Regions from separate parts of the Metabacillus sp. SLBN-84 genome, predicted to be linked through region 2. Evidence: a T-box and tRNA genes for the amino acid it is inferred to sense, from the RefSeq annotation. Region 2 holds a T-box; the other regions hold tRNA genes.
The links. A T-box is a leader RNA that pairs with one kind of tRNA and senses whether it is charged. The one in region 2 lies ahead of serS (serine--tRNA ligase), so its partner is inferred to be a tRNA-Ser.
Positions count from the first base shown of each region.

Region 1: it has a tRNA-Ser gene. The T-box ahead of serS (serine--tRNA ligase) is inferred to sense a tRNA for this amino acid. The anticodon was not compared.
Region 3: it has a tRNA-Ser gene. The T-box ahead of serS (serine--tRNA ligase) is inferred to sense a tRNA for this amino acid. The anticodon was not compared.

Region 1 is NZ_JBRJIP010000001.1:1,005,598-1,015,073, forward strand. It holds rRNA gene RKD52_RS04860 (16S ribosomal RNA) at 1-432, shown strand, start outside; rRNA gene RKD52_RS04865 (23S ribosomal RNA) at 636-3,566, shown strand; rRNA gene rrf (5S ribosomal RNA) at 3,694-3,809, shown strand; tRNA gene RKD52_RS04875 (tRNA-Val) at 3,830-3,905, shown strand; tRNA gene RKD52_RS04880 (tRNA-Thr) at 3,935-4,010, shown strand; tRNA gene RKD52_RS04885 (tRNA-Lys) at 4,028-4,103, shown strand; tRNA gene RKD52_RS04890 (tRNA-Leu) at 4,118-4,198, shown strand; tRNA gene RKD52_RS04895 (tRNA-Gly) at 4,206-4,277, shown strand; tRNA gene RKD52_RS04900 (tRNA-Leu) at 4,288-4,376, shown strand; tRNA gene RKD52_RS04905 (tRNA-Arg) at 4,392-4,468, shown strand; tRNA gene RKD52_RS04910 (tRNA-Pro) at 4,474-4,550, shown strand; tRNA gene RKD52_RS04915 (tRNA-Ala) at 4,562-4,637, shown strand; tRNA gene RKD52_RS04920 (tRNA-Met) at 4,669-4,745, shown strand; tRNA gene RKD52_RS04925 (tRNA-Ile) at 4,751-4,827, shown strand; tRNA gene RKD52_RS04930 (tRNA-Ser) at 4,842-4,934, shown strand; tRNA gene RKD52_RS04935 (tRNA-Met) at 5,038-5,114, shown strand; tRNA gene RKD52_RS04940 (tRNA-Asp) at 5,118-5,193, shown strand; tRNA gene RKD52_RS04945 (tRNA-Phe) at 5,204-5,279, shown strand; tRNA gene RKD52_RS04950 (tRNA-His) at 5,324-5,399, shown strand; tRNA gene RKD52_RS04955 (tRNA-Gly) at 5,417-5,490, shown strand; tRNA gene RKD52_RS04960 (tRNA-Ile) at 5,496-5,572, shown strand; tRNA gene RKD52_RS04965 (tRNA-Asn) at 5,600-5,674, shown strand; tRNA gene RKD52_RS04970 (tRNA-Ser) at 5,683-5,773, shown strand; tRNA gene RKD52_RS04975 (tRNA-Glu) at 5,787-5,858, shown strand; gene glgB (1,4-alpha-glucan branching enzyme) at 6,525-8,456, shown strand; gene RKD52_RS04985 (glucose-1-phosphate adenylyltransferase) at 8,410-9,476, shown strand, end outside.
Region 2 is NZ_JBRJIP010000001.1:69,226-78,701, reverse strand. It holds gene RKD52_RS00430 (serine hydrolase) at 1-555, shown strand, start outside; gene pdxS (pyridoxal 5'-phosphate synthase lyase subunit PdxS) at 745-1,629, shown strand; gene pdxT (pyridoxal 5'-phosphate synthase glutaminase subunit PdxT) at 1,651-2,241, shown strand; T-box leader at 2,294-2,514, shown strand; gene serS (serine--tRNA ligase) at 2,566-3,843, shown strand; tRNA gene RKD52_RS00410 (tRNA-Ser) at 3,964-4,056, shown strand; gene RKD52_RS00405 (hypothetical protein) at 4,181-5,197, opposite strand; gene RKD52_RS00400 (deoxynucleoside kinase) at 5,339-6,007, opposite strand; gene RKD52_RS00395 (deoxynucleoside kinase) at 6,004-6,645, opposite strand; gene hppD (4-hydroxyphenylpyruvate dioxygenase) at 6,902-8,017, shown strand; gene RKD52_RS00385 (flavin reductase family protein) at 8,036-8,644, shown strand; gene RKD52_RS00380 (fumarylacetoacetate hydrolase family protein) at 8,649-9,476, shown strand, end outside.
Region 3 is NZ_JBRJIP010000001.1:3,663,436-3,672,911, reverse strand. It holds gene RKD52_RS18570 (nucleotidyltransferase-like protein) at 1-235, shown strand, start outside; rRNA gene RKD52_RS18565 (16S ribosomal RNA) at 480-2,017, shown strand; rRNA gene RKD52_RS18560 (23S ribosomal RNA) at 2,221-5,151, shown strand; rRNA gene rrf (5S ribosomal RNA) at 5,279-5,394, shown strand; tRNA gene RKD52_RS18550 (tRNA-Asn) at 5,411-5,485, shown strand; tRNA gene RKD52_RS18545 (tRNA-Ser) at 5,490-5,579, shown strand; tRNA gene RKD52_RS18540 (tRNA-Glu) at 5,589-5,663, shown strand; tRNA gene RKD52_RS18535 (tRNA-Val) at 5,679-5,754, shown strand; tRNA gene RKD52_RS18530 (tRNA-Met) at 5,836-5,912, shown strand; tRNA gene RKD52_RS18525 (tRNA-Asp) at 5,916-5,991, shown strand; tRNA gene RKD52_RS18520 (tRNA-Phe) at 6,002-6,077, shown strand; tRNA gene RKD52_RS18515 (tRNA-Thr) at 6,091-6,166, shown strand; tRNA gene RKD52_RS18510 (tRNA-Tyr) at 6,176-6,260, shown strand; tRNA gene RKD52_RS18505 (tRNA-Trp) at 6,278-6,351, shown strand; tRNA gene RKD52_RS18500 (tRNA-His) at 6,379-6,451, shown strand; tRNA gene RKD52_RS18495 (tRNA-Gln) at 6,485-6,559, shown strand; tRNA gene RKD52_RS18490 (tRNA-Gly) at 6,618-6,692, shown strand; tRNA gene RKD52_RS18485 (tRNA-Cys) at 6,702-6,775, shown strand; tRNA gene RKD52_RS18480 (tRNA-Leu) at 6,797-6,882, shown strand; tRNA gene RKD52_RS18475 (tRNA-Leu) at 6,917-6,997, shown strand; gene RKD52_RS18470 (AAA family ATPase) at 7,274-9,476, shown strand, end outside.

The sequences.
Region 1 (9,476 bases), 940 kb from region 2:
AACCCTTGATCTTAGTTGCCAGCATTCAGTTGGGCACTCTAAGGTGACTGCCGGTGACAAACCGGAGGAAGGTGGGGATGACGTCAAATCATCATGCCCCTTATGACCTGGGCTACACACGTGCTACAATGGATGGTACAAAGGGCTGCGAGACCGCGAGGTTTAGCCAATCCCATAAAACCATTCTCAGTTCGGATTGCAGGCTGCAACTCGCCTGCATGAAGCTGGAATCGCTAGTAATCGCGGATCAGCATGCCGCGGTGAATACGTTCCCGGGCCTTGTACACACCGCCCGTCACACCACGAGAGTTTGCAACACCCGAAGTCGGTGGGGTAACCGCAAGGAGCCAGCCGCCTAAGGTGGGGTAGATGATTGGGGTGAAGTCGTAACAAGGTAGCCGTATCGGAAGGTGCGGCTGGATCACCTCCTTTCTAAGGATATGAGGTCGCTTTTGGTTTTTGTTTAGTTTTGAGAGATCATTCTCTCTATATGAAAGAAGGCAATCATTCTTGATTTGCCGGTTGTTCTTTGAAAACTGGATAACGTAATTGATAACAAGTAATTCACTGAGATTTACGCTTACCATAGTGATTTTCTTAGACTTTACAGTCTAAACAAACGATTGACCAATTTTGGTTAAGTTATGAAGGGCGCACGGTGGATGCCTTGGCACTAGGAGCCGATGAAGGACGGGACTAACACCGATATGCTTTGGGGAGCTGTAAGTAAGCTTTGATCCAGAGATTTCCGAATGGGGAAACCCACTGTTCGTAATGGAACAGTATCTTTACCTGAATACATAGGGTACTGAAGGCAGACCCGGGGAACTGAAACATCTAAGTACCCGGAGGAAGAGAAAGCAAATGCGATTTCCCAAGTAGCGGCGAGCGAAACGGAATCAGCCCAAACCAAGAGGCTTGCCTCTTGGGGTTGTAGGACACTCTATACGGAGTTACAAAGGAACGGGGTAGATGAAGCGGCCTGGAAAGGCCTGTCATAGAAGGTAAAAACCCTGTAGTCGAAACTTCGTTCCCTCCAGAGTGGATCCTGAGTACGGCGGGACACGTGAAATCCCGTCGGAATCCGGGAGGACCATCTCCCAAGGCTAAATACTACCTAGTGACCGATAGTGAACCAGTACCGTGAGGGAAAGGTGAAAAGCACCCCGGAAGGGGAGTGAAAAGATCCTGAAACCGTGTGCTTACAAGTAGTCAGAGCCCGTTAACGGGTGATGGCGTGCCTTTTGTAGAATGAACCGGCGAGTTACGATCCCGTGCAAGGTTAAGTTGATGAGACGGAGCCGCAGCGAAAGCGAGTCTGAATAGGGCGAATTAGTACGTGGTCGTAGACCCGAAACCAGGTGATCTACCCATGTCCAGGGTGAAGTTCAGGTAACACTGAATGGAGGCCCGAACCCACGCACGTTGAAAAGTGCGGGGATGAGGTGTGGGTAGCGGAGAAATTCCAATCGAACTTGGAGATAGCTGGTTCTCTCCGAAATAGCTTTAGGGCTAGCCTCGAGTATGAGAGTCTTGGAGGTAGAGCACTGATTGGACTAGGGGCCCTCATCGGGTTACCGAATTCAGTCAAACTCCGAATGCCAAAGACTTGCTCCTCGGGAGTCAGACTGCGAGTGATAAGATCCGTAGTCAAGAGGGAAACAGCCCAGACCGCCAGCTAAGGTCCCAAAGTATACGTTAAGTGGAAAAGGATGTGGAGTTGCTTAGACAACCAGGATGTTGGCTTAGAAGCAGCCACCATTTAAAGAGTGCGTAATAGCTCACTGGTCGAGTGACTCTGCGCCGAAAATGTACCGGGGCTAAACGTATCACCGAAGCTGCGGACTGTTCTTACGAACAGTGGTAGGAGAGCGTTCTAAGGGCGTCGAAGCCAGACCGGAAGGACTGGTGGAGCGCTTAGAAGTGAGAATGCCGGTATGAGTAGCGAAAGAGGGGTGAGAATCCCCTCCACCGAATGCCTAAGGTTTCCTGAGGAAGGCTCGTCCGCTCAGGGTTAGTCGGGACCTAAGCCGAGGCCGAAAGGCGTAGGCGATGGACAACAGGTTGATATTCCTGTACCACCTCCTCACCATTTGAGCAATGGGGGGACGCAGGAGGATAGGGCAAGCGCGCTGTTGGATATGCGCGTCCAAGCAGTTAGGCCGGGAAGTAGGCAAATCCGCTTCCCATATAAGGCTGAGCTGTGATGGCGAGGGAAATTTAGTACCGAAGTTCCTGATTCCACACTGCCAAGAAAAGCCTCTAGCGAGGTGAGAGGTGCCCGTACCGCAAACCGACACAGGTAGGCGAGGAGAGAATCCTAAGGTGAGCGAGAGAACTCTCGTTAAGGAACTCGGCAAAATGACCCCGTAACTTCGGGAGAAGGGGTGCTTTTTAGGGTGAATAGCCCTGAAAAGCCGCAGTGAATAGGCCCAGGCGACTGTTTAGCAAAAACACAGGTCTCTGCGAAGCCGCAAGGCGAAGTATAGGGGCTGACGCCTGCCCGGTGCTGGAAGGTTAAGGGGAGAGGTTAGCGCAAGCGAAGCTTTGAACCGAAGCCCCAGTAAACGGCGGCCGTAACTATAACGGTCCTAAGGTAGCGAAATTCCTTGTCGGGTAAGTTCCGACCCGCACGAAAGGCGTAACGATCTGGGCACTGTCTCAACGAGAGACTCGGTGAAATTATAGTACCTGTGAAGATGCAGGTTACCCGCGACAGGACGGAAAGACCCCGTGGAGCTTTACTGCAGCCTGATATTGAATTTTGGTACAGCTTGTACAGGATAGGTAGGAGCCTTGGAAACCGGAGCGCCAGCTTCGGTGGAGGCATTGGTGGGATACTACCCTTGCTGTATTGAAATTCTAACCCGCAGCCCTTACCGGGCTGGGAGACAGTGTCAGGCGGGCAGTTTGACTGGGGCGGTCGCCTCCTAAAATGTAACGGAGGCGCCCAAAGGTTCCCTCAGAATGGTTGGAAATCATTCGCAGAGTGTAAAGGCACAAGGGAGCTTGACTGCGAGACCTACAAGTCGAGCAGGGACGAAAGTCGGGCTTAGTGATCCGGTGGTTCCGCATGGAAGGGCCATCGCTCAACGGATAAAAGCTACCCCGGGGATAACAGGCTTATCTCCCCCAAGAGTCCACATCGACGGGGAGGTTTGGCACCTCGATGTCGGCTCATCGCATCCTGGGGCTGTAGTCGGTCCCAAGGGTTGGGCTGTTCGCCCATTAAAGCGGTACGCGAGCTGGGTTCAGAACGTCGTGAGACAGTTCGGTCCCTATCCGTCGTGGGCGCAGGAAATTTGAGAGGAGCTGTCCTTAGTACGAGAGGACCGGGATGGACGCACCGCTGGTGTACCAGTTGTCTTGCCAAAGGCATCGCTGGGTAGCTATGTGCGGAAGGGATAAGTGCTGAAAGCATCTAAGCATGAAGCCCCCCTCAAGATGAGATTTCCCATCACATTTGTGAGTAAGAACCCTGAAAGATGATCAGGTTGATAGGTCTGAGGTGGAAGCGCGGTGACGTGTGGAGCTGACAGATACTAATCGTTCGAGGACTTAACCACAGTCTAATCAAGCGTAAATTGCACGTGAATCTTGTTATCAAACGTTATTCAGTTTTGAAAGAACAACTTCTTTCAAAAAAAGCTTGAAATCTTCGGATTTCATAGTATAATAATTTTTGTCACTATGTCTGGTGATGATGGCAAAGAGGTCACACCCGTTCCCATGCCGAACACGGAAGTTAAGCTCTTTAGCGCCGATGGTAGTTGGGGGTTTCCCCCTGTGAGAGTAGGACGTTGCCAGGCTGCTGACAAAAATTAAACCCGGAGGATTAGCTCAGCTGGGAGAGCATCTGCCTTACAAGCAGAGGGTCGGCGGTTCGAGCCCGTCATCCTCCACCATATGATTTCTGGACATGCTTTTTATAAATGCCGGTGTAGCTCAATTGGTAGAGCAACTGACTTGTAATCAGTAGGTTGGGGGTTCAAGTCCTCTCGCCGGCACCACCAGATTTATTATATTTGTGCCATTAGCTCAGTCGGTAGAGCATCTGACTTTTAATCAGAGGGTCGAAGGTTCGAGTCCTTCATGGCACACCATTTTTCCTTAATATGCGGGTGTGGCGGAATTGGCAGACGCGCTAGACTTAGGATCTAGTGTCTTTGACGTGGGGGTTCGAGTCCCTTCACCCGCATGATATTGCGGAAGTAGTTCAGTGGTAGAACACCACCTTGCCAAGGTGGGGGTCGCGGGTTCGAATCCCGTCTTCCGCTCTTTGAATAAGCCGGGGTGGCGGAACTGGCAGACGCACAGGACTTAAAATCCTGCGGTAGGTGACTACCGTACCGGTTCGATTCCGGTCCTCGGCACCACACACATTTTTATACGCGCCCGTAGCTCAATTGGATAGAGCGTTTGACTACGGATCAAAAGGTTATGGGTTCGACTCCTATCGGGCGCGCCATATTACGGGAAGTAGCTCAGCTTGGTAGAGCACTTGGTTTGGGACCAAGGGGTCGCAGGTTCGAATCCTGTCTTCCCGACCATTGGATTTTTAGGGGCCTTAGCTCAGCTGGGAGAGCGCCTGCCTTGCACGCAGGAGGTCAGCGGTTCGATCCCGCTAGGCTCCACCATTTTAATAGAAGTAATTGACTTTGTTCCTGGGGCGGTGTAGCTCAGCTGGCTAGAGCGTACGGTTCATACCCGTGAGGTCGTGGGTTCGACTCCCTCCGCCGCTACCAAAAAAGGACCTTTAGCTCAGTTGGTTAGAGCAGACGGCTCATAACCGTCCGGTCGTAGGTTCGAGTCCTACAAGGTCCACCATTCTATTTTCATACGGAGGTATACCCAAGTCCGGCTGAAGGGATCGGTCTTGAAAACCGACAGGGGGGTCAAACCCCGCGGGGGTTCGAATCCCTCTACCTCCTCCATTTCTTTTATCTTCAGCAAGCAGTGTAACGATCTAGCAGTTTCCTGAGATCAGGTCGGTCCTGCTCTAAATGAGCATCGGAAAAAAGCATTATTTATTATTATCGCGGGGTGGAGCAGTCTGGTAGCTCGTCGGGCTCATAACCCGAAGGTCGCAGGTTCAAATCCTGTCCCCGCAACCAAATGGTCCCGTGGTGTAGCGGTTAACATGCCTGCCTGTCACGCAGGAGATCGCCGGTTCGATCCCGGTCGGGACCGCCATTTTTATAAAGGCTTGGTAGCTCAGTCGGTAGAGCAAAGGACTGAAAATCCTTGTGTCGGCGGTTCGATTCCGTCCCAAGCCACCATTTGCTTTTGCAAATCTTGCAGCTTTAAAATTTTACAGATAGTGGCGGTTGTGGCGAAGTGGTTAACGCACCAGATTGTGGCTCTGGCATTCGTGGGTTCGATTCCCATCAGTCGCCCCATTTTATCTTTATTTACTGCGGGTGTAGTTTAATGGTAAAACCTCAGCCTTCCAAGCTGATGTCGTGGGTTCGATTCCCATCACCCGCTCCAATAATGGGCCTATAGCTCAGCTGGTTAGAGCGCACGCCTGATAAGCGTGAGGTCGATGGTTCGAGTCCATTTAGGCCCACCATTCCTATTATAGGAGCATATATGATTTTCCGCAGTAGCTCAGTGGTAGAGCTATCGGCTGTTAACCGATCGGTCGTAGGTTCGAGTCCTACCTGCGGAGCCATTTATTCTGGGGAAGTACTCAAGTGGCTGAAGAGGCGCCCCTGCTAAGGGTGTAGGTCGCGTAAGCGGCGCGAGGGTTCAAATCCCTCCTTCTCCGCCAGAAGGCATGCTCCGGCCCGTTGGTCAAGCGGTTAAGACACCGCCCTTTCACGGCGGTAACACGGGTTCGAATCCCGTACGGGTCATCATTTGAAAAGCGCTGCACATTGTGCAGCGCTTTTTTTGTCGTTAAAAAAGAAAATAAAAAGCAGGTATGAAAAACGGCATAGAACGTATTTATCCTAAATCATGCGTCCGTGAATCATGATCTCGAAATTAACTCCCGCAAAGCAGCTTAGACCGTCTCCAAGGAACGAATGAAACCTTCTCCCCGTTAAAATAAGACTTCAAAAAATCTTTTTTTTCCTTAAAATATGTTTTCAACAAATAATATATATTTCTGTTATTCAAAAAGGTTTGAATGTTTTCCATTAGAGGTATAAGTAATGGTAATAAAGAAACCGTGATTAAAAGGTCGTGAAAATTTCGACAAATATAAGAGGATTTGTCGAAATAACTGTTTTCGTGATATAGCATACGGAATTTGCTGAGATTGTATTTTTTGGTTAATATGCCCGGATTTTCTCATCGAATATGTTTCTATTTAGTAAATAAGACTGATGTTCATTTCACCAACACTCTATCCTTCCTTCCTTTCTTTATTCGACATCATTTTAAAAGAATAATGTTTTGAAAAATGAATGACTGTTCATGACATATCGTGTCAATAAGTAGAAGCGCTTACAAAAAAGGTAATTCTTCCTTCTGATTGAAATAAGAATTAAGATTACTTTATAGAAAGGGTGATGGGAATGAATCTTGCTACGCCAACTGATTTTGAGGTGCATCTTTTCCATGAAGGAAATTTGTTCAGAGCTCATGAATTGTTTGGTGCCCGCAGCAGCGTGCGAAACGGTGTAAGCGGAACAGTATTCACAGTTTGGGCTCCTCATGCGCTTGAGGTGCGGGTTGCAGGTGATTTTAATCACTGGGACGGCACAGGACACAAGCTTGAGAAGCTGAATGAACAGGGAATCTGGTCTGCTTTTATTGCCGGCATCGAAGAGGGTGATCTCTATAAATATGAGATTATCACAAAAAAGCAGGAAAAGATCCTGAAGGCTGATCCATTTGCCTTTTATTCTGAGCTGAAGCCAAATACAGCTTCTGTTGTTTACAATCTTGGAGGGTATAATTGGAATGATAAAAACTGGCAGAGAAAAAAGCGCCAGAAGGAAATTTATCAGCGCCCTATGTACATTTATGAACTTAATATCTGCTCTTGGAAAAAGAAAGAAGACGGCAGCCTTTATACATATTTAGAGCTTGCGGATGTCTTGATTCCGTATGTTCTTGAGCATGGGTTTACACATATCGAACTTTTGCCGATCATTGAGCACCCATATGACCGTTCATGGGGATATCAGGGCACAGGCTATTATTCGGCTACAAGCCGTTACGGCACCCCGCACGACTTGATGACATTTATAGATCTTTGCCACCAGAATAACCTGGGAGTCATTATGGACTGGGTTCCAGGCCATTTCTGCAAAGATGCACACGGACTTTATTTCTTTGACGGGGAACCGGTTTTTGAATATGAGAAATTTGAAGACAGGGAGAATATTGTCTGGGGTACGGCGAACTTTGATCTTGGAAAACCGGAAGTGCAGAGTTTTCTGATTTCAAATGCTCTCTTCTGGCTTGAAATGTTCCACATCGACGGTTTCAGGGTTGATGCTGTTGCAAATATGATTTACTGGCAGAATACGGATGAACCTCACGAGAATGCGTTCGCTGTTCAGTTTTTAAGAAAACTGAATGAGAAAGTGTTTGAGTACGATCCTTCCGTACTGATGATTGCCGAAGATTCTACGGATTTTCCTCTTGTTACATCTCCTGTCTCTGATGGAGGACTGGGATTTAATTATAAATGGAATATGGGCTGGATGAACGATATCCTCAAATACATGGAAGCCCCTCCTGAACAGCGGAAAGATCTTCATCACAAAGTTTCTTTTTCCCTGATTTACGCTTTCACAGAGAATTTTATCCTTCCGCTTTCACATGATGAAGTGGTCCATGGAAAACGTTCACTGCTGAATAAAATGCCGGGTGACTACTGGCAGAAGTTTGCACAGTACAGACTTTTGCTCGGCTATATGCTTGCACATCCAGGCAAAAAGCTGCTTTTTATGGGCGGAGAATTTGCCCAGTTTGACGAATGGAAAGACCTTGAGGAGCTTGACTGGGTGCTTGATGACTTTGACATGCATCAAAAATCCAGAGTATATGTGAAAGAACTGCTTGCCCTGTATAAACGGCAGCGTCCGCTTTATGAGCTTGACCATTCGCAGGAAGGCTTTGAATGGATTGACGTCAATAATTCGGACCAGAGTATTTTTTCTTTTATCCGTAAAGGGATTAAGCCGAACGAACAGCTTGTTGTCGTTTGTAACTTCACTCCTGAAACGTACCATGACTATAAAGTCGGAGTGCCGATTGACACCAGATATGTTGAAACGCTGAACAGCGATGATGCCGTATTTGGAGGCTCGGGCCAGATCAACAGGAAAGAACTGAAAGCACAGGAAGGCAAGATGCATAATCAGCCTTACCATATATCAATGACCATTCCGCCATATGGAATATCCATATTACGCGCAGTTAAAAAACGAGAGGAGACAATCAACCATGGTGAAAAAAAAGTGCGTCGCAATGTTATTGGCAGGAGGAAAGGGTAGCAGATTAAGTTCACTGACACAAAATCTGGCGAAACCGGCTGTTCCATTTGGAGGAAAATACAGAATCATTGATTTTACACTGAGCAACTGCTGCAACTCCGGTATTGATACTGTTGGTGTGCTGACGCAGTATCAGCCGCTAGTCCTGAATTCCTACATCGGAATCGGCAGTGCATGGGATCTTGACCGTAAAAACGGAGGAGTAACGGTTCTTCCTCCATATGCTGAATCTTCAGAAGTGAAATGGTACAAAGGAACAGCGAGTGCCATCTATCAGAATATGAATTATTTAAAACAGTATGATCCTGAATATGTACTCATTTTGTCAGGTGATCATATTTACAAAATGGATTATTCCGACATGCTTGACTATCATATCGAAAAAGACGCCGACGTCTCTATTTCGGTAAAAGAAGTCCCGTGGGATGAAGCGAGCCGGTTCGGTATCTTAAATACTGACGCTAATCTTGAAGTTATAGAGTTTGATGAAAAACCGCAAAACCCGAAAAACAATCTTGCTTCCATGGGGATCTATATTTTCAAATGGTCCATTCTTAAGGAGTTTTTGGAAATGGATGAGCGCAATCCATATTCAAGCCACGACTTTGGAAAAGATGTTCTTCCGCTGCTTCTTGACGAAAAGAAAAAGCTTGTTGCGTATCCATTTAAAGGCTACTGGAAGGATGTCGGCACAGTGAAAAGTCTGTGGGAAGCAAATATGGATCTTCTAAAAGCCGATCCTGAGCTTGATCTTTTCGACAATAACTGGAGAATTTATTCTGTCAACCCGAATCAGCCGCCGCAGTATCTGTCAGAAGGCGCAGAAGTGACGGAATCTTTAGTAAACGAAGGCTGTGTCGTATACGGCACCATTCATAAATCCGTCCTTTTCCAGGGTGTAACAGTAGGACAGCACTCCTTCCTTAAAAATACGGTCGTCATGCCGGATGCTGTCATTGGCAATAATGTTTATATTGAGAATGCGATTGTTCCGTCGGGACTTGTTGTGCCGGATGGCAT
Region 2 (9,476 bases):
TTCACTGCTACAGCTGAACGAAATGACATGCGTGTCATTACGGTTGTTTTAAATGCACAGGGCAGCGACGGACTTCACACTCCGCGCTTTAAAGAAACAAAAAAGATGATTGATTATGCGTACAATAACTTCAAGATGGAAGAAGTATATCCTGAAAACTATCAAATCAAAGACAAATCAAACCTTTCTGTTGTGAAAGGAAAAGAAAAAGAAGTGGCTGTTGCAACAAATGAGCCGTTGTCTCTAGTTGTTAAAAACGGCGAAAAAAATGCGTACAAGCCAAGCTACGTTTTTGATGAGAAGAAAGTTAATGCTGAAAATGAAGTCCAGGCGCCGGTGAAAAAAGGCGAAAAGATCGGCTCTATGACCGTTCAATACAGCGGTGAAGGCCAGGATTTTGGTTTCCTTGAAGAAAAAAGCGAAGCAAGCGTTGACCTTGTCACAAAGAGCAGCGTTGAGAAAGCGAACTGGTTTGTCCTTTCCATGAGAGGAATCGGAGGATTCTTTGCAGGATTATGGGGCACAGTGACAGATACCGTAACTGGCTGGTTTTAAAGGAAAGAGATTTGCTCAAATCGGGCAAATCTCTTTTTTTACAATAATTTCTTTTAAAGGAAATATGACAGCCGTTTGTTTGAAATGTTACTATTATTCCGTTAATTTTGATAGGATTTTTTGATAACTTAGTTTAGAATAAGCTATATGTGCTAGATCAATTTTTATCTATTACGAGGGGGATATAGAATGAACAATACAGGTACTGACCGCGTAAAGCGCGGCATGGCAGAAATGCAAAAAGGCGGCGTCATCATGGATGTTGTGAACGCTGAACAGGCTAAAATTGCAGAGGAAGCAGGCGCAGTTGCCGTTATGGCGCTTGAGCGCGTTCCTGCGGACATCCGCGCAGCAGGCGGAGTTGCCCGCATGGCAGATCCGACAATTGTTGAGGCGGTTATGGGAGCAGTATCCATTCCTGTTATGGCAAAAGCGCGCATCGGACATATTGTAGAAGCACGCGTATTAGAAGCTATGGGTGTTGATTATATCGATGAGAGTGAAGTATTGACTCCTGCTGATGAAGAATATCACTTGAACAAGCGCGACTTCACTGTACCGTTTGTCTGCGGATGCCGTGATTTAGGCGAAGCGACAAGACGTATTGCAGAAGGAGCTTCTATGCTCCGCACAAAAGGCGAGCCGGGAACAGGCAACATTGTTGAGGCTGTCCGCCACATGCGCAAAGTAAATGGACAAGTACGCAGAATCGCAAGCATGAGCACAGACGAGCTGATGACAGAAGCGAAGCTGTTAGGTGCGCCTTATGAGCTTCTTCTTCAAATTAAACATGAAGGACGCCTTCCGGTAGTTAACTTTGCAGCAGGCGGAGTGGCAACACCTGCAGATGCTGCTCTAATGATGCAGCTTGGTGCTGACGGAGTATTTGTCGGATCTGGTATCTTCAAGTCAGAAAATCCTGCTAAATTTGCACGTGCGATTGTTGAAGCAACAACTCATTTTGAAGATTATGAGTTGATTGCAAGCCTTTCTAAAGGTCTTGGAACGGCAATGAAAGGCATCGAGATCTCAACACTGCTTCCTGAAAACAGAATGCAGGAGCGCGGCTGGTAATCACAAAGGAGTAGAAGAGTCATGCTTAAAATTGGTGTACTTGGCCTTCAGGGTGCCGTCAGAGAGCACATCCGCTCCATTGAGGAAAGCGGAGCTGAAGGGATCGTTGTCAAACGGACTGAGCAGCTTGATGAGCTTGACGGTCTGATTATTCCGGGCGGTGAAAGCACGACGATGCGACGCCTGATTGATAAATACGGGTTCATGGGTCCCTTAAAAACGTTTGCTGCACAAGGAAAACCGATGTTCGGAACGTGTGCAGGCCTGATTCTTCTTGCGAAAAACATTGTCGGATATGAAGAAGGCCATCTTGGTGTCATGGATGTAACCGTCGAACGGAATTCCTTCGGGCGTCAGCGCGACAGTTTTGAAGCGGAGCTTAACATCACGGATGTAGCAGAAGACTTCACCGGGGTTTTCATCAGAGCCCCTCATATTGTGGAGGTTGGAGAAGACGTTGAGATCCTTTCTAAACACGATGGACGCATTGTCGCTGCAAGACAGGGCCAGTTCCTTGGCTGCTCCTTCCATCCGGAATTAACGGATGATCACAGGATGACAGGTCTTTTTGTCCGCATGGCGGAACAGGCAAAAGAAAAATTAAGCGTATAAAACCCTTGCAACCGTATCAAACTTGTAGTAAATTATGAATTACTTAAATAAGCACAACGTGATGACAGGAACCAGTAGCAAGTGTTTCTTTCCAAAGAGAGCCGGTGGCAGGTGCGAACCGGTGTGAGAGCCTTGTGAATCCATCCTTGAATGATGTATTGAAATCTTCGGAGACTAGATATGTCCGGAACAGGCCGTTATCCTGCTAAGAGGAAGGCGCAGGATTCTGCCTTCAATTAGGGTGGCAACGCGGATACAACTTCCGTCCCTTTACCAGGGACGGGAGTTTTTTATTTGCAAAAAAAAGATAAAGGAGTGTTTAGGATGCTGGATATTAAATACTTGCGGGCTAATTTTGAAGAGGTAAAAGAAAAGCTCTCTCATCGCGGAGAAGATTTAGGCGACTTTGCCAAATTTGAAGAGCTTGACCAAAAACGCCGTGATCTGATTTCTGAGGTTGAGGTTTATAAAAGCAAACGCAACGAGGTTTCCGGCCAAATTGCCGTCATGAAGCGCGAAAAGCAGGATGCCGATCACCTGATTAAAGAGATGCGTGAAGTTGGCGACAAGGTGAAGGAAATGGATGAAGAGCTCAGACAAGTAGAAGCTGAGCTTGAAAACCTGATGCTGTCTATCCCGAACATTCCCCACGAAAGTGTGCCGGTCGGTGAAACGGAGGATGATAACATTCTTCACCGCGAGTGGGGCGAAGTTCCGTCATTTGCATACGAGCCGAAGCCTCACTGGGATGTAGCCGACCATTTGGGAATCCTTGATTTTGAGCGTGCAGGAAAAGTAACAGGAAGCCGCTTTGTTTTTTACAAAGGTCTTGGTGCCCGTCTTGAGCGTGCGCTGATCAGCTTCATGCTTGATCTTCATATTGATGAGCACGGCTATACGGAAGTTCTTCCTCCGTACATCGTCAACAGAGCGAGCATGACGGGTACAGGACAGCTTCCGAAGTTTGAGGAAGATGCATTCAAAATTGCAGACGAGGAGTACTTTCTGATCCCGACTGCTGAGGTACCGGTTACGAACATGCACCGCGAAGAAATCATGTCTGTCGATCAGCTGCCGATCAACTATGCAGCGTTCAGCTCTTGCTTCCGTTCTGAAGCAGGTTCTGCGGGAAGAGATACAAGAGGTCTGATCCGCCAGCATCAATTTAACAAAGTAGAGCTTGTGAAATTCGTAAAACCGGAAGACTCTTACGATGAGCTTGAAAAACTGACAGGACACGCTGAAAAGGTTCTGCAGCTTCTTGGACTTCCGTACCGCGTTCTGAGAATGTGCACAGCTGATCTCGGATTTACGGCTGCGAAAAAATACGACATCGAAGTATGGATTCCGAGCCAGGAAACATACCGCGAAATTTCTTCTTGCAGTAACTTTGAAGCGTTCCAGGCACGCCGTGCAGGCATCCGCTTCAGACGCGAGCCTAAAGGAAAACCTGAGTTTGTTCACACACTGAACGGTTCAGGACTTGCCATCGGACGCACGGTTGCAGCGATTCTTGAAAATTACCAGCAGGAAGACGGGACAGTCATCATCCCTGAAGTTCTGCGTCCATACATGGGTAACAGAGAAGTTCTATCAAGATAATGGTTTGTTATACTGGAGGGCCCAAACAGCCGTTTTGGCCCTCTGATTTTTTTCGAAAAAAGTTTTTTAGAAACGTTGACAGGCATATTTTCTATATGATATATTAATTCTTGTCAGTACGGAGGTATACCCAAGTCTGGCTGAAGGGATCGGTCTTGAAAACCGACAGGGGGGTCAAACCCCGCGGGGGTTCGAATCCCTCTACCTCCTCCATTTTAAATATAAATTCCGGTTATTACGCGCATAATAATTGGAGATTGAATTGAAGGCCGCTGCTTTTGCAGCGGTCTTTTTGTATCTATTCAATGTTTTGTTCAGAGTTTAGGCGGGTTCGCTATCAAAGAACAGTAAATCCTGTAATGGAACACACACTAAAAGCATAAATCTCCGATGGCACTCCGATAATACTGACTGTTGTAAAGAATGCAAGACAGCCGCACACGTTTAAAACGACCAGGTTATTAAGACCCGTCAGACCGTCAACGAGCAAGCTGACATTCAAACCAAATCTTGAGGCAAATAAAAGGTCTTCTGCTATGTTTTCTGCACAGCACCCGCAGCACGTTCTCTTTTTCCTGTCCAAAGAATTCAGGCATGCCGCCCCCGCGCTCTGCAGGAAGCTGAACTCAGGGCTGCCGGCAGCAGCACTGACTCCTGCTGTTTTACAAATCTGAACGGTCGTATTTGGCCGGGGGGCAAGTTGACCCAGTCCCCGGAATGTAAAAGCTCCGCATTCGTTTACACTTGTGATAATCTGATCTCTAAAGGGATTGACCAGCGATGGGGAACCAGTCAGATAAATATCAATACCGGTAGTATCTTCTGCTGTAGTTTGAAAGACCCTCAGGCTTTCAAGCAGTGCAGCCAGATCTCTTGTGCAGCAGTCGCAGTCATCATTGCATTTTTCCTCTTTTTTACTGCCCGAGTATCCACAGTCTCTCTTTTCTTTGCAATCTTTGCATGTACAGCCCTTCTCGCAGTATTCTTTCAAAGGTTTTTTCTCCTTTTCGCAGCAGCAAGTCACATTTACCGTAACACCGCTGACATCAGTTGTGATGGTCTGGTTGTTAGTCAGAGGAGAATGATTGGTGTGCCCTCCTATTGTTTGTGCTCCCTGAGTCTGATCTCCATGGCGCTGCCGCTGAGTCTGACTTTCAAGCGTTTGCTCCTGATTAGGATTTAAAATAGGATTTTGATTGGCATTTTGCTGCAGGTCCTGTTCAGTTCCTTCAAGAAACGGATTTTGCATAGCTGTCTGAGACTGATCCTGGGTGTGCCCGGTCTGGTCCTTTTCTTGGAATTGATCCATTCTATGCCCGGATTTTACGGATTTATTAAAGTTTACCTTTCCCATGTCTCGCTTCTCCTTTTTAAATACCAGCATTCGTCTATTAAGATATTCACCTGTATCGCACAAGTGCCGGAGTGAGGAGCAGTTGGTTTTTTGCCTGTAATTCGGCAACAAAAAAAGCCTTTCGAAAAAGGCTTAAATCGGTTATTTTTTCAGCAGTCTGGTCTGCTCAATAAAATGGGCAACGCGCTCAACGATCGGCTCGATGGAACCTTCGTCATTCATGATGTCGTAATCATTGATGTTCAGGCGCAGCACCGGGCACGCATTGAAGTTGTTGATCCAGTCTTCATAGCGGCGGTGCATTTCTTCCCAGTAGGCAACAGGTGTCTGCTGCTCCATCGGGCGTCCGCGCTCTTTGATGCGGGACAGAATGTCGTCAAGGCTGCCTTCGAGGTAAATCAGAAGGTCAGGGTGAGGGAAGTAAGGCGTCATGACCATCGCATCGAAAAGATTCGTGTAGGTTTCATAATCAACTTCTGTCATCGTCCCTTTTTCGTAGTGCATTTTTGCGAAAATGCCTGTGTCTTCATAAATGGAACGGTCCTGAATAAATCCGCCGCCATATTCAAAGATGCGCTTTTGCTCTTTGAAGCGTTCTGCGAGGAAGTAGATCTGCAGGTGGAAGCTCCATCTTTCAAAATCTGCGTAAAACTTATCAAGATACGGATTTGTATCTACTTTTTCAAATGAGGTGCGGAAGTTCAGGGCATTTGCAAGCGCATTGGTCATCGTCGACTTGCCGACGCCGACAGTGCCCGCTATAGTAATCACAGCATTGTTCGGTATGCTGTATTTTTCTCTCAAATTCATTTAGCTTTAGCTCCTTCGTGTAAAGATTCATCCAGACGCTTAAAGATATAGGCCAAATCTTTTTCGTTTTGGACAAAATCAAGCTCGTCCCCGCTGAACCTCAGTACAGGGATGGACGGGTGTTCCTTTTCCCATTGTGACATGGCCACTTCATAATCCTCGGACAGCTGCTTCAGGTATCCCGGTTCTATCTTTTTCTCGATCTCTCTTCCGCGCTTGTCGATTCTCGCGAGAAGCGTTTCAAGACTTGCATCTAAGTATATGATCAAGTTTGGTTTTGGCATGTCGCTTGTCAAAATGGAATATATGTCGAGGTATTTATCGTATTGTTCTTTTTTAAGAGTGCGCTTTGCAAAAATGAGGTTTTTATAGATATGGTAATCTGCCACAACCGGCTGACTCTTTTTCAAAAACAACTGGGCAATATCTTCTAGCTGCTTATATCGGTTACAGAGGAAGAACATTTCTGTCTGGAAGCTCCACTCTTCGATGTTTTCATAAAATTTGCCGAGAAACGGATTTTCATCCACAATTTCTTTCAGCAAATGAAAGTGATAGTGTTCTGCTATCGCCTTTGCAAGTGAAGTTTTCCCTACGCCAATCGGTCCTTCCACAGTAATAAACGGTACGCCATTCATCACGTGTCCTCCTACGCAAAAAAATCTATCAAAACAGACAAATTTCATTGTATCACAGTGTTAATAGGAAAAGAGCGGGCATTTCCCAAAAAAGAAAAGTTTCCAATTATCCTGCCATGGAAAGGAGGGAATTATGCCGGTCCGCATCACTGCAGAAAAGCGTTCTAGCTTTACTTTGAACTCTTGCCTCATTTGTTTCATTTTCCGTATGATAGATTCGGAATAGTACTAATATTCATAAAATGGAGGGATTTTTATGCGTGAGGAAACAGTTGCAATGGATGCAGTGACAGAGGATTTTTTTCCGGTAAAAGATGTTGATTATTTGGAAATGTATTCAGGAAATGCCAAGCAGTCTGCGCATTATTTCTGTACGGCTTTCGGATTTAAGCTTGTCGCCTACTCCGGTCTTGAAACCGGCAACAGAGAGACAGTCTCCTACGTCCTGCAGCAGCAAAAAGTCCGTCTGATGATTACAGGTTCTTTGAATGATACCTCACGTGTCGCTGAATTTGTTAAAAAACATGGTGACGGAGTAAGGGATATTGCCCTTGTCGTGGATAATGTTGAAAAGGCTTACAAAGGGGCTGTTGAGCGGGGAGCCATTTCGATCACCCCTCCATTTGAATTAAAGGATGACCATGGAATAGTAAAAAAAGCTGTTATCGGCACGTACGGGGACACCATTCATTCTCTTATTGAGAGAAAAGAGTACAAGGGTGTTTTTATGCCGGGGTATGAAAAAGCGGAAATGAGGATTCCTTATACAGAAGCCGGCATTATCGGGGTTGATCATGTCGTTGGAAATGTAGAAAGCATGCAGGAATGGGTTTCCTATTATGAGAAAGTCATGGGCTTTAAGGAAATGAGGCATTTCACAGATTCGGATATCAGTACAGAATATTCTTCTCTTATGTCAAAGGTGATGCACAACGGCGGCCGGATCAAGTTTCCGATTAACGAGCCGGCTGAAGGAAAACGAAAATCTCAAATCCAGGAATACCTTGAGTTCTTCAAAGGACCGGGCGTGCAGCATTTGGCTATTTTAACGGAGGATATTGTTTCAACAGTCGCCATCCTGAAGAAAAATGGTGTTGAGTTCCTGAATACTCCTGATGCTTACTATGAAACGCTGAGCGAGCGGGTAGGGGATATAGACGAAGAAATTGATAAGCTGAAAGAACTGAACATTCTGGTAGACCGCGATGATGAAGGATATCTGCTGCAGATCTTCACAAAGCCGATTGTCGACCGTCCAACGGTTTTCATTGAAGTCATTCAGAGAAAAGGGGCAAAAGGTTTCGGAGACGGAAACTTCAAAGCGCTCTTTGAGTCGATTGAAAGAGAGCAGGAGCGGCGGGGAAATCTGTAAACGCGGAAGGTGATGGACATGGATGTAAAGCCTGACTCGCTCCATTGGAAAGATGCCTATAAGCTCATGATCGGTTCGATTTTGCCGAGGCCGATTGCGTTTGTTTCTACATTAGATGAAAACGGGACGGCCAATCTCGCACCGTTCAGCTTTTTCACGGCGATCTCAGCAGAACCGATGATGGTCTGTTTTTCTCCCATGAGAAGGGGGACAGACGGAACGAAAAAAGATACACTTCTTAACATTGAACAGACGAAAGAGTTTGTCATTAATATCGTCAGCGAAGAGATTGGCGAACAGATGAATCTGTGTGCCGGAGAATTCCCGCGGGATGCGGACGAATTTGAGGAGAGCGGGCTGACGAAAATAACCAGCGCTGCTGTTTCGCCTCCAAGGGTAAAGGAAAGTCTTGTGCACTTGGAGTGCATTCTTCATGACGTCCTTCACTTTGGAGAGCATGCCGGGGCCGGAAGTCTTGTAATCGGCAAGGTCGTTCACGTCCATGTTGACGATGCCCTTTTCTATGACGGCAAAATTGATACAGGGAAGCTGAATCCGATTGGCCGCCTGGCGGGGAATCAGTATACAAAGCCGATGAGTGACACATTTGAAATTGTCAGAAGGTGATGGGATGAAATTTGTGACCTTTCAAACGGGTGATCAACAACTGAGGGCAGGATGGATACAGGGAGATTTGATCATCGATATGCATGCGGCAAGCGGGGGGTATTTGCCTCGGGATCTTCTCCGTCTGATAGCGGACTATGAACGGTATACTGATTTCATCAGGAGTCTTAAACCATTTCGTGCCGGGGATGCAGGGGTTTATGAGCTTGAGGAGGAAAGGCTTGCAGCTCCTCTTCCAAGGCCGCTGAGCATCCGTGATTTTTATGCGTTTGAGCAGCACGTGAAAACAGCACGGGGGAAAAGAGGGCTTGACGTTGTGCCTGAATGGTATCAGTTTCCGGTTTTTTATTTTTCAAATCATCTGGCTGTTAAAGGGCCGGGGGATGCCATCGAAGTTCCTCCCGGATGCGGGGCTTTGGATTATGAGCTTGAGATTGCCTGCGTGATTGGAAAAGAAGGCTGTGATATTCCGGCTGAGCGCGCAGGTGAGTATATATTCGGGTACTTTATTATGAACGACTGGAGTGCACGCGATCTTCAGCAGGCAGAGATGAAAGTCGGCCTCGGTCCTGCAAAAGGAAAGGATTTTGCGACCTCGCTCGGTCCTTTTCTTGTAACCGCGGATGAACTCGGACCAAAGCTTGATCTCGAGATGAAAGCAGCTGTTAATGGTAAGCAGCTCTCAAGGGGCAACGTACGGGATTGCTATTATTCGTTTGGCGAAATGATTGAACGGGCATCAGCCGGAGTGACGCTGTATCCGGGAGAGGTCATTGGTTCAGGCACTGTGGGCACAGGCTGTATTCTTGAGCTTGGAGAAGAGGTGCACCGT
Region 3 (9,476 bases), 3.6 Mb from region 2:
TCTGATCCATTCCAAGTCTGAAATCGGAGCGGGGCATCTTCTTGGCATTCTTTCAGAGAAAGATGTATGGCAGTATGCCGATCTGATGGAGCATCCGGAAGCGCGGTATTATTCCGTTGATTTAAGTGTTCTGCTTGAGTTTCTTGTTGATAAAGAATTCGTTGAAGTCGTGAAGATTGAAACGAAGGGACAAAGAATTTTCCATCGCGGATATTCTGTTACAAAAAAGTATTGACTTTGATATTTTACGGTGATATATTAATAAGCGTCGCTGCTGAAGCAAGTTCACTTTTGACGGCGCAGACAGCGACTTCTCATTAAAAAACTTCTTAAAAAAGTTGTTGACACTGAGTTAACGAAATGATATATTAAGAAGGTCGCTCCAAGAGCGAAAATGATCTTTGAAAACTAAACAAAACCAAAAGCGTACCAAATGTTTTAAATTTTTTAAGTCAGCAACATTTATGAGTCACAAATTTTCTTCGGAGAGTTTGATCCTGGCTCAGGACGAACGCTGGCGGCGTGCCTAATACATGCAAGTCGAGCGGATCTCTTCGGAGATCAGCGGCGGACGGGTGAGTAACACGTGGGCAACCTGCCTGTAAGACTGGGATAACTCCGGGAAACCGGAGCTAATACCGGATACTATGTCAAACCGCATGGTTTGACATTCAAAGACGGTTTCGGCTGTCACTTACAGATGGGCCCGCGGCGCATTAGCTAGTTGGTGAGGTAATGGCTCACCAAGGCAACGATGCGTAGCCGACCTGAGAGGGTGATCGGCCACACTGGGACTGAGACACGGCCCAGACTCCTACGGGAGGCAGCAGTAGGGAATCTTCCGCAATGGACGAAAGTCTGACGGAGCAACGCCGCGTGAGTGATGAAGGTTTTCGGATCGTAAAACTCTGTTGTCAGGGAAGAACAAGTGCCGGAGTAACTGCCGGCGCCTTGACGGTACCTGACCAGAAAGCCACGGCTAACTACGTGCCAGCAGCCGCGGTAATACGTAGGTGGCAAGCGTTGTCCGGAATTATTGGGCGTAAAGCGCGCGCAGGCGGTTTCTTAAGTCTGATGTGAAAGCCCCCGGCTCAACCGGGGAGGGTCATTGGAAACTGGGAAACTTGAGTGCAGAAGAGGAGAGTGGAATTCCACGTGTAGCGGTGAAATGCGTAGAGATGTGGAGGAACACCAGTGGCGAAGGCGACTCTCTGGTCTGTAACTGACGCTGAGGCGCGAAAGCGTGGGGAGCGAACAGGATTAGATACCCTGGTAGTCCACGCCGTAAACGATGAGTGCTAAGTGTTAGAGGGTTTCCGCCCTTTAGTGCTGCAGCTAACGCATTAAGCACTCCGCCTGGGGAGTACGGTCGCAAGACTGAAACTCAAAGGAATTGACGGGGGCCCGCACAAGCGGTGGAGCATGTGGTTTAATTCGAAGCAACGCGAAGAACCTTACCAGGTCTTGACATCCTTTGCCACTTCTAGAGATAGAAGGTTCCCCTTCGGGGGACAAAGTGACAGGTGGTGCATGGTTGTCGTCAGCTCGTGTCGTGAGATGTTGGGTTAAGTCCCGCAACGAGCGCAACCCTTGATCTTAGTTGCCAGCATTCAGTTGGGCACTCTAAGGTGACTGCCGGTGACAAACCGGAGGAAGGTGGGGATGACGTCAAATCATCATGCCCCTTATGACCTGGGCTACACACGTGCTACAATGGATGGTACAAAGGGCTGCGAGACCGCGAGGTTTAGCCAATCCCATAAAACCATTCTCAGTTCGGATTGCAGGCTGCAACTCGCCTGCATGAAGCTGGAATCGCTAGTAATCGCGGATCAGCATGCCGCGGTGAATACGTTCCCGGGCCTTGTACACACCGCCCGTCACACCACGAGAGTTTGCAACACCCGAAGTCGGTGGGGTAACCGTAAGGAGCCAGCCGCCTAAGGTGGGGTAGATGATTGGGGTGAAGTCGTAACAAGGTAGCCGTATCGGAAGGTGCGGCTGGATCACCTCCTTTCTAAGGATATGAGGTCGCTTTTGGTTTTTGTTTAGTTTTGAGAGATCATTCTCTCTATATGAAAGAAGGCAATCATTCATGATCTGCCGGTTGTTCTTTGAAAACTGGATAACGTAATTGATAACAAGTAATTCACTGAGATTTACGCTTACCATAGTGATTTTCTTAGACTTTACAGTCTAAACAAACGATTGACCAATTTTGGTTAAGTTATGAAGGGCGCACGGTGGATGCCTTGGCACTAGGAGCCGATGAAGGACGGGACTAACACCGATATGCTTTGGGGAGCTGTAAGTAAGCTTTGATCCAGAGATTTCCGAATGGGGAAACCCACTGTTCGTAATGGAACAGTATCTTTACCTGAATACATAGGGTACTGAAGGCAGACCCGGGGAACTGAAACATCTAAGTACCCGGAGGAAGAGAAAGCAAATGCGATTTCCCAAGTAGCGGCGAGCGAAACGGAATCAGCCCAAACCAAGAGGCTTGCCTCTTGGGGTTGTAGGACACTCTATACGGAGTTACAAAGGAACGGGGTAGATGAAGCGGCCTGGAAAGGCCTGTCATAGAAGGTAAAAACCCTGTAGTCGAAACTTCGTTCCCTCCAGAGTGGATCCTGAGTACGGCGGGACACGTGAAATCCCGTCGGAATCCGGGAGGACCATCTCCCAAGGCTAAATACTACCTAGTGACCGATAGTGAACCAGTACCGTGAGGGAAAGGTGAAAAGCACCCCGGAAGGGGAGTGAAAAGATCCTGAAACCGTGTGCTTACAAGTAGTCAGAGCCCGTTAACGGGTGATGGCGTGCCTTTTGTAGAATGAACCGGCGAGTTACGATCCCGTGCAAGGTTAAGTTGATGAGACGGAGCCGCAGCGAAAGCGAGTCTGAATAGGGCGAATTAGTACGTGGTCGTAGACCCGAAACCAGGTGATCTACCCATGTCCAGGGTGAAGTTCAGGTAACACTGAATGGAGGCCCGAACCCACGCACGTTGAAAAGTGCGGGGATGAGGTGTGGGTAGCGGAGAAATTCCAATCGAACTTGGAGATAGCTGGTTCTCTCCGAAATAGCTTTAGGGCTAGCCTCGAGTATGAGAGTCTTGGAGGTAGAGCACTGATTGGACTAGGGGCCCTCATCGGGTTACCGAATTCAGTCAAACTCCGAATGCCAAAGACTTGCTCCTCGGGAGTCAGACTGCGAGTGATAAGATCCGTAGTCAAGAGGGAAACAGCCCAGACCGCCAGCTAAGGTCCCAAAGTATACGTTAAGTGGAAAAGGATGTGGAGTTGCTTAGACAACCAGGATGTTGGCTTAGAAGCAGCCACCATTTAAAGAGTGCGTAATAGCTCACTGGTCGAGTGACTCTGCGCCGAAAATGTACCGGGGCTAAACGTATCACCGAAGCTGCGGACTGTTCTTACGAACAGTGGTAGGAGAGCGTTCTAAGGGCGTCGAAGCCAGACCGGAAGGACTGGTGGAGCGCTTAGAAGTGAGAATGCCGGTATGAGTAGCGAAAGAGGGGTGAGAATCCCCTCCACCGAATGCCTAAGGTTTCCTGAGGAAGGCTCGTCCGCTCAGGGTTAGTCGGGACCTAAGCCGAGGCCGAAAGGCGTAGGCGATGGACAACAGGTTGATATTCCTGTACCACCTCCTCACCATTTGAGCAATGGGGGGACGCAGGAGGATAGGGCAAGCGCGCTGCTGGATATGCGCGTCCAAGCAGTTAGGCCGGGAAGTAGGCAAATCCGCTTCCCATATAAGGCTGAGCTGTGATGGCGAGGGAAATTTAGTACCGAAGTTCCTGATTCCACACTGCCAAGAAAAGCCTCTAGCGAGGTGAGAGGTGCCCGTACCGCAAACCGACACAGGTAGGCGAGGAGAGAATCCTAAGGTGAGCGAGAGAACTCTCGTTAAGGAACTCGGCAAAATGACCCCGTAACTTCGGGAGAAGGGGTGCTTTTTAGGGTGAATAGCCCTGAAAAGCCGCAGTGAATAGGCCCAGGCGACTGTTTAGCAAAAACACAGGTCTCTGCGAAGCCGCAAGGCGAAGTATAGGGGCTGACGCCTGCCCGGTGCTGGAAGGTTAAGGGGAGAGGTTAGCGCAAGCGAAGCTTTGAACCGAAGCCCCAGTAAACGGCGGCCGTAACTATAACGGTCCTAAGGTAGCGAAATTCCTTGTCGGGTAAGTTCCGACCCGCACGAAAGGCGTAACGATCTGGGCACTGTCTCAACGAGAGACTCGGTGAAATTATAGTACCTGTGAAGATGCAGGTTACCCGCGACAGGACGGAAAGACCCCGTGGAGCTTTACTGCAGCCTGATATTGAATTTTGGTACAGCTTGTACAGGATAGGTAGGAGCCTTGGAAACCGGAGCGCCAGCTTCGGTGGAGGCATTGGTGGGATACTACCCTTGCTGTATTGAAATTCTAACCCGCAGCCCTTACCGGGCTGGGAGACAGTGTCAGGCGGGCAGTTTGACTGGGGCGGTCGCCTCCTAAAATGTAACGGAGGCGCCCAAAGGTTCCCTCAGAATGGTTGGAAATCATTCGCAGAGTGTAAAGGCACAAGGGAGCTTGACTGCGAGACCTACAAGTCGAGCAGGGACGAAAGTCGGGCTTAGTGATCCGGTGGTTCCGCATGGAAGGGCCATCGCTCAACGGATAAAAGCTACCCCGGGGATAACAGGCTTATCTCCCCCAAGAGTCCACATCGACGGGGAGGTTTGGCACCTCGATGTCGGCTCATCGCATCCTGGGGCTGTAGTCGGTCCCAAGGGTTGGGCTGTTCGCCCATTAAAGCGGTACGCGAGCTGGGTTCAGAACGTCGTGAGACAGTTCGGTCCCTATCCGTCGTGGGCGCAGGAAATTTGAGAGGAGCTGTCCTTAGTACGAGAGGACCGGGATGGACGCACCGCTGGTGTACCAGTTGTCTTGCCAAAGGCATCGCTGGGTAGCTATGTGCGGAAGGGATAAGTGCTGAAAGCATCTAAGCATGAAGCCCCCCTCAAGATGAGATTTCCCATCACATTTGTGAGTAAGAACCCTGAAAGATGATCAGGTTGATAGGTCTGAGGTGGAAGCGCGGTGACGTGTGGAGCTGACAGATACTAATCGTTCGAGGACTTAACCACAGTCTAACTAAGCGTGAATTGCACGTGAATCTTGTTATCAAACGTTATTCAGTTTTGAAAGAATAACTTCTTTCAAAAAAAGCTTGAAATCTTCGGATTTCATAGTATAATAATTTTTGTCACTATGTCTGGTGATGATGGCAAAGAGGTCACACCCGTTCCCATGCCGAACACGGAAGTTAAGCTCTTTAGCGCCGATGGTAGTTGGGGGTTTCCCCCTGTGAGAGTAGGACGTTGCCAGGCTGGTGAAAATTATTATTCCGCAGTAGCTCAGTGGTAGAGCTATCGGCTGTTAACCGATCGGTCGTAGGTTCGAGTCCTACCTGCGGAGCCATTTTGGAGAGCTGTCCGAGTGGCCGAAGGAGCACGATTGGAAATCGTGTAGGCGGTAACCCGTCTCAAGGGTTCGAATCCCTTGCTCTCCGCCACAACTTTATGGCCCGTTGGTCAAGCGGTTAAGACACCGCCCTTTCACGGCGGTAACACGGGTTCGAATCCCGTACGGGTCACCAACATATTTTCGCTGCGGAGGATTAGCTCAGCTGGGAGAGCATCTGCCTTACAAGCAGAGGGTCGGCGGTTCGAGCCCGTCATCCTCCACCATGAAAATTTAAAGCAGCAGCGTAACGGTCAAGCAGGTTTAACACCAACTTATCGGGACGAAAAAGATTACCTTATTATTATCGCGGGGTGGAGCAGTCTGGTAGCTCGTCGGGCTCATAACCCGAAGGTCGCAGGTTCAAATCCTGTCCCCGCAACCAAATGGTCCCGTGGTGTAGCGGTTAACATGCCTGCCTGTCACGCAGGAGATCGCCGGTTCGATCCCGGTCGGGACCGCCATTTTTATAAAGGCTTGGTAGCTCAGTCGGTAGAGCAAAGGACTGAAAATCCTTGTGTCGGCGGTTCGATTCCGTCCCAAGCCACCATTTACACTTATATGCCGGTGTAGCTCAATTGGTAGAGCAACTGACTTGTAATCAGTAGGTTGGGGGTTCAAGTCCTCTTGCCGGCACCACTGAAATGTGGAGGGGTAGCGAAGTGGCTAAACGCGGCGGACTGTAAATCCGCTCCCTCAGGGTTCGGCGGTTCGAATCCGTCCCCCTCCACCATTTTTAAAAAAGAATACAGGGGTATAGTTTAAAGGTAGAACAGAGGTCTCCAAAACCTCCGGTGTGGGTTCGAGTCCTACTACCCCTGCCAATTTAATTAATCTTATATAGTATAATGGCGGCTGTGGCGAAGTGGTTAACGCACCAGATTGTGGCTCTGGCATTCGTGGGTTCGATTCCCATCAGTCGCCCCTTTTTACTTAATAGGGTTTTTATTTTTGTTTTGGGCTATAGCCAAGCGGTAAGGCAACGGACTTTGACTCCGTCATGCGCTGGTTCGAATCCAGCTAGCCCAGCCATTTTCACTTTAACAGTCATCTTTGTGCACCAGCTGCATAAGATACAATTACAGCGAGTGCGGAAGTAGTTCAGTGGTAGAACACCACCTTGCCAAGGTGGGGGTCGCGGGTTCGAATCCCGTCTTCCGCTCCAGAATCTTAAGGCGGCATAGCCAAGTGGTAAGGCAGAGGTCTGCAAAACCTTTATCCCCGGTTCAAATCCGGGTGTCGCCTCCAATTTTTATGAACTCACCCTTAGCCGGGGTGGCGGAACTGGCAGACGCACAGGACTTAAAATCCTGCGGTAGGTGACTACCGTACCGGTTCGATTCCGGTCCTCGGCATCAACCAGTATCCAGTTCGAAAAATGATCAATTTGCCGGTGTGGCGGAATTGGCAGACGCGCACGACTCAAAATCGTGTTCCTCTGGAGTGTCGGTTCGACCCCGACCACCGGTATCTAAAAAACATTGAATTTAAAGGCTTTCTAACTATATGTTAGGAAGTCTTTTTTTGTTATTTTAAAAGGGTTAAATTTTCTAATTTGCACGAGAAAGTTCGTGTGAAATTGCTAGGAAAAGTAACGTATTAACAATTTCGAATATAAATTAGGTGCTTAATTTCCCCAAGTTGTCGTTTACAATAGAATATATATTTTAAATGAAAGTATAGTCTTGAGTAATCCAATTAATGGTAGACTAAGGTTAGAATTAAGTTCGTATGAGGGGGATTTATTTGATTAAAAAGATTATTAAAATCAGAGGTGTTGGAAGATATAGCAATTTTAGTGCCAGTGATATGAAAATAAACTCTTTCTTTGAAAAGTTAAACGTTATCTATGCTAATAATGGAAGTGGCAAAACCACTCTAACAGCTATCTTAAAGTCCTTAGAAACAGGTAAACCCAAAGTTATAACTAGTAGAAAAACAATTGGTTTTAATGAAGATCAGGAAGTTAAATTACTATCAGAAGTAGAGCATGTATTCAAAAAAAATAAATGGAATAGAAGAATGCCTACCATTGAAATTTTTGATACTTTTTTTATTAATAATAATATATATTCAGGTTTTGAAACCTCTATATCGCACAAAAAAAACTTGCACCAATTTGTAATTGGAGAATCGGGAGTTCAATTAGCAGAAGAAATAAAAGTAATAAAAAATGATATTACAAAACACAAGGAACAGTTACAGAGTTTAGAATTAAAAATAGTTAAGCATATAAAGATTCATACCATTAAAGAATTTTTAAAATTAAAACCAGATATTCATATTGATAAGAAAATAGATATAAAAAAGAAAGAACTCGAAATCTCGATGAAACAAAAAGATATACAAGCAATTAATAAGTTTGGGTTAGTTCCTGAATTGAATTTTCCTTTTGATATTACAAATATTAAATATGTTCTGGAGAAAAATCTGATTAATATTGACCAAGAATATATAGAAACTGTGAAGAGTCATATTAAAAAACTCCAAAATAAAGGGATAGAAAATCCTGAAAAATGGATTGGAGAAGGATTTGAATCAATAAATCTAGATAATGAAAAAAGTTGTCCTTTTTGTACTCAGAGTATAGAAAATTCAGGTCAGTTACTTATATCTTATGAGCAATTCTTTAACGATGAATACAATCGTTTGAAAGCTTCATGTGAAAAGCTTTCAAACGAATTAAAGGAATATAACCTCTCACTTGAAATAGAAAGAATTAAATCATTTTATTCAAGAAACAAAGCACTAGTTGAGTTTTGGAACCCTCTTTTAAAAAGTAATGTTGCTACTACAATAGATTTTGAGACGAAAATTGAGGATTTATATAATGTTGTTTTAGAAGATGTAAATGAAAAACTTAAAAATCCTATATGCCGCGTAAATACGGAGAATCTAGAATCTTTAAAAGAAGAACTAGATAAAATAAACTATTTTATTGAATTTATTAACAATCAGTTTAATCTAAGCAATATCGATATCGATATGCTAAAGAAACAAACTGCAGATTTAAATACTATTGAAAATGAGTTAGACCGTTTAACAGAATGCCAAAAAAGATACAAAGAACCTGTCCTCACTTACTGTAATAACTATTTAGAAAAGGAAAAAAAATTAAAGCTATATAATAAAGAAAATAAGGAAAAACAACAGCAATTAAACAATTACACGAAACAAACCTTTGAACTTTACGGTAGAAAGATTAATGAGTATTTAAGATTATTCTCTACAAAATTTGAAATCAAGGATCTTAAAAGTGTAATCGTTGGACGGAGTAAAGATCCATCTGTTAATTATGTACTAACATTAAATGGTAAAGAAATTTCATTTGAAGAAACTTCTGAAAAAATACATGCCTCAAAAGCATTAAGTGATGGAGATAGAAGCACTCTTGCTTTGGCCTTTTTCTTAGCTAAACTAGAACTTGATGAAAATATACATGAAAAAATAATAATATTTGATGATCCTTTGTCTAGTTTTGATAGAACTAGGAGAAACAAAACTATAAATATACTTATTAATCAAAGCGAAAAAGCGAAGCAAACCTTTATATTAAGTCATAATGATTCTTTTGTATTTAAGTTATATGAAAAGGCAAGTCCAAAAATGTTAACGATTACCTATGATGGAAAGCTTGATGATCTGGATCATGAGGATATGGATGACTTTATGGAACATCAATATTTTAAAAGATTACGGATATTAGAATCATTTTGTAAAGATGGTACTTTAAGACATAGTGTTGATGAACTTAGAGGTTCAGTGAGAATTGTACTTGAGGATAGTATTAAGTTTAGATATAGGAAGTATTTGAAAGGTGTTTACGTTGATAGCAACGGGAAGAAAATAGGACCATTAAGTAATAAAGAAGGTTTAGGAAGCATGATAAACTTACTAAATGCTTCTGAATGTAATTTCAAAGTTGATAAACATATCGTCATTTCAGAAC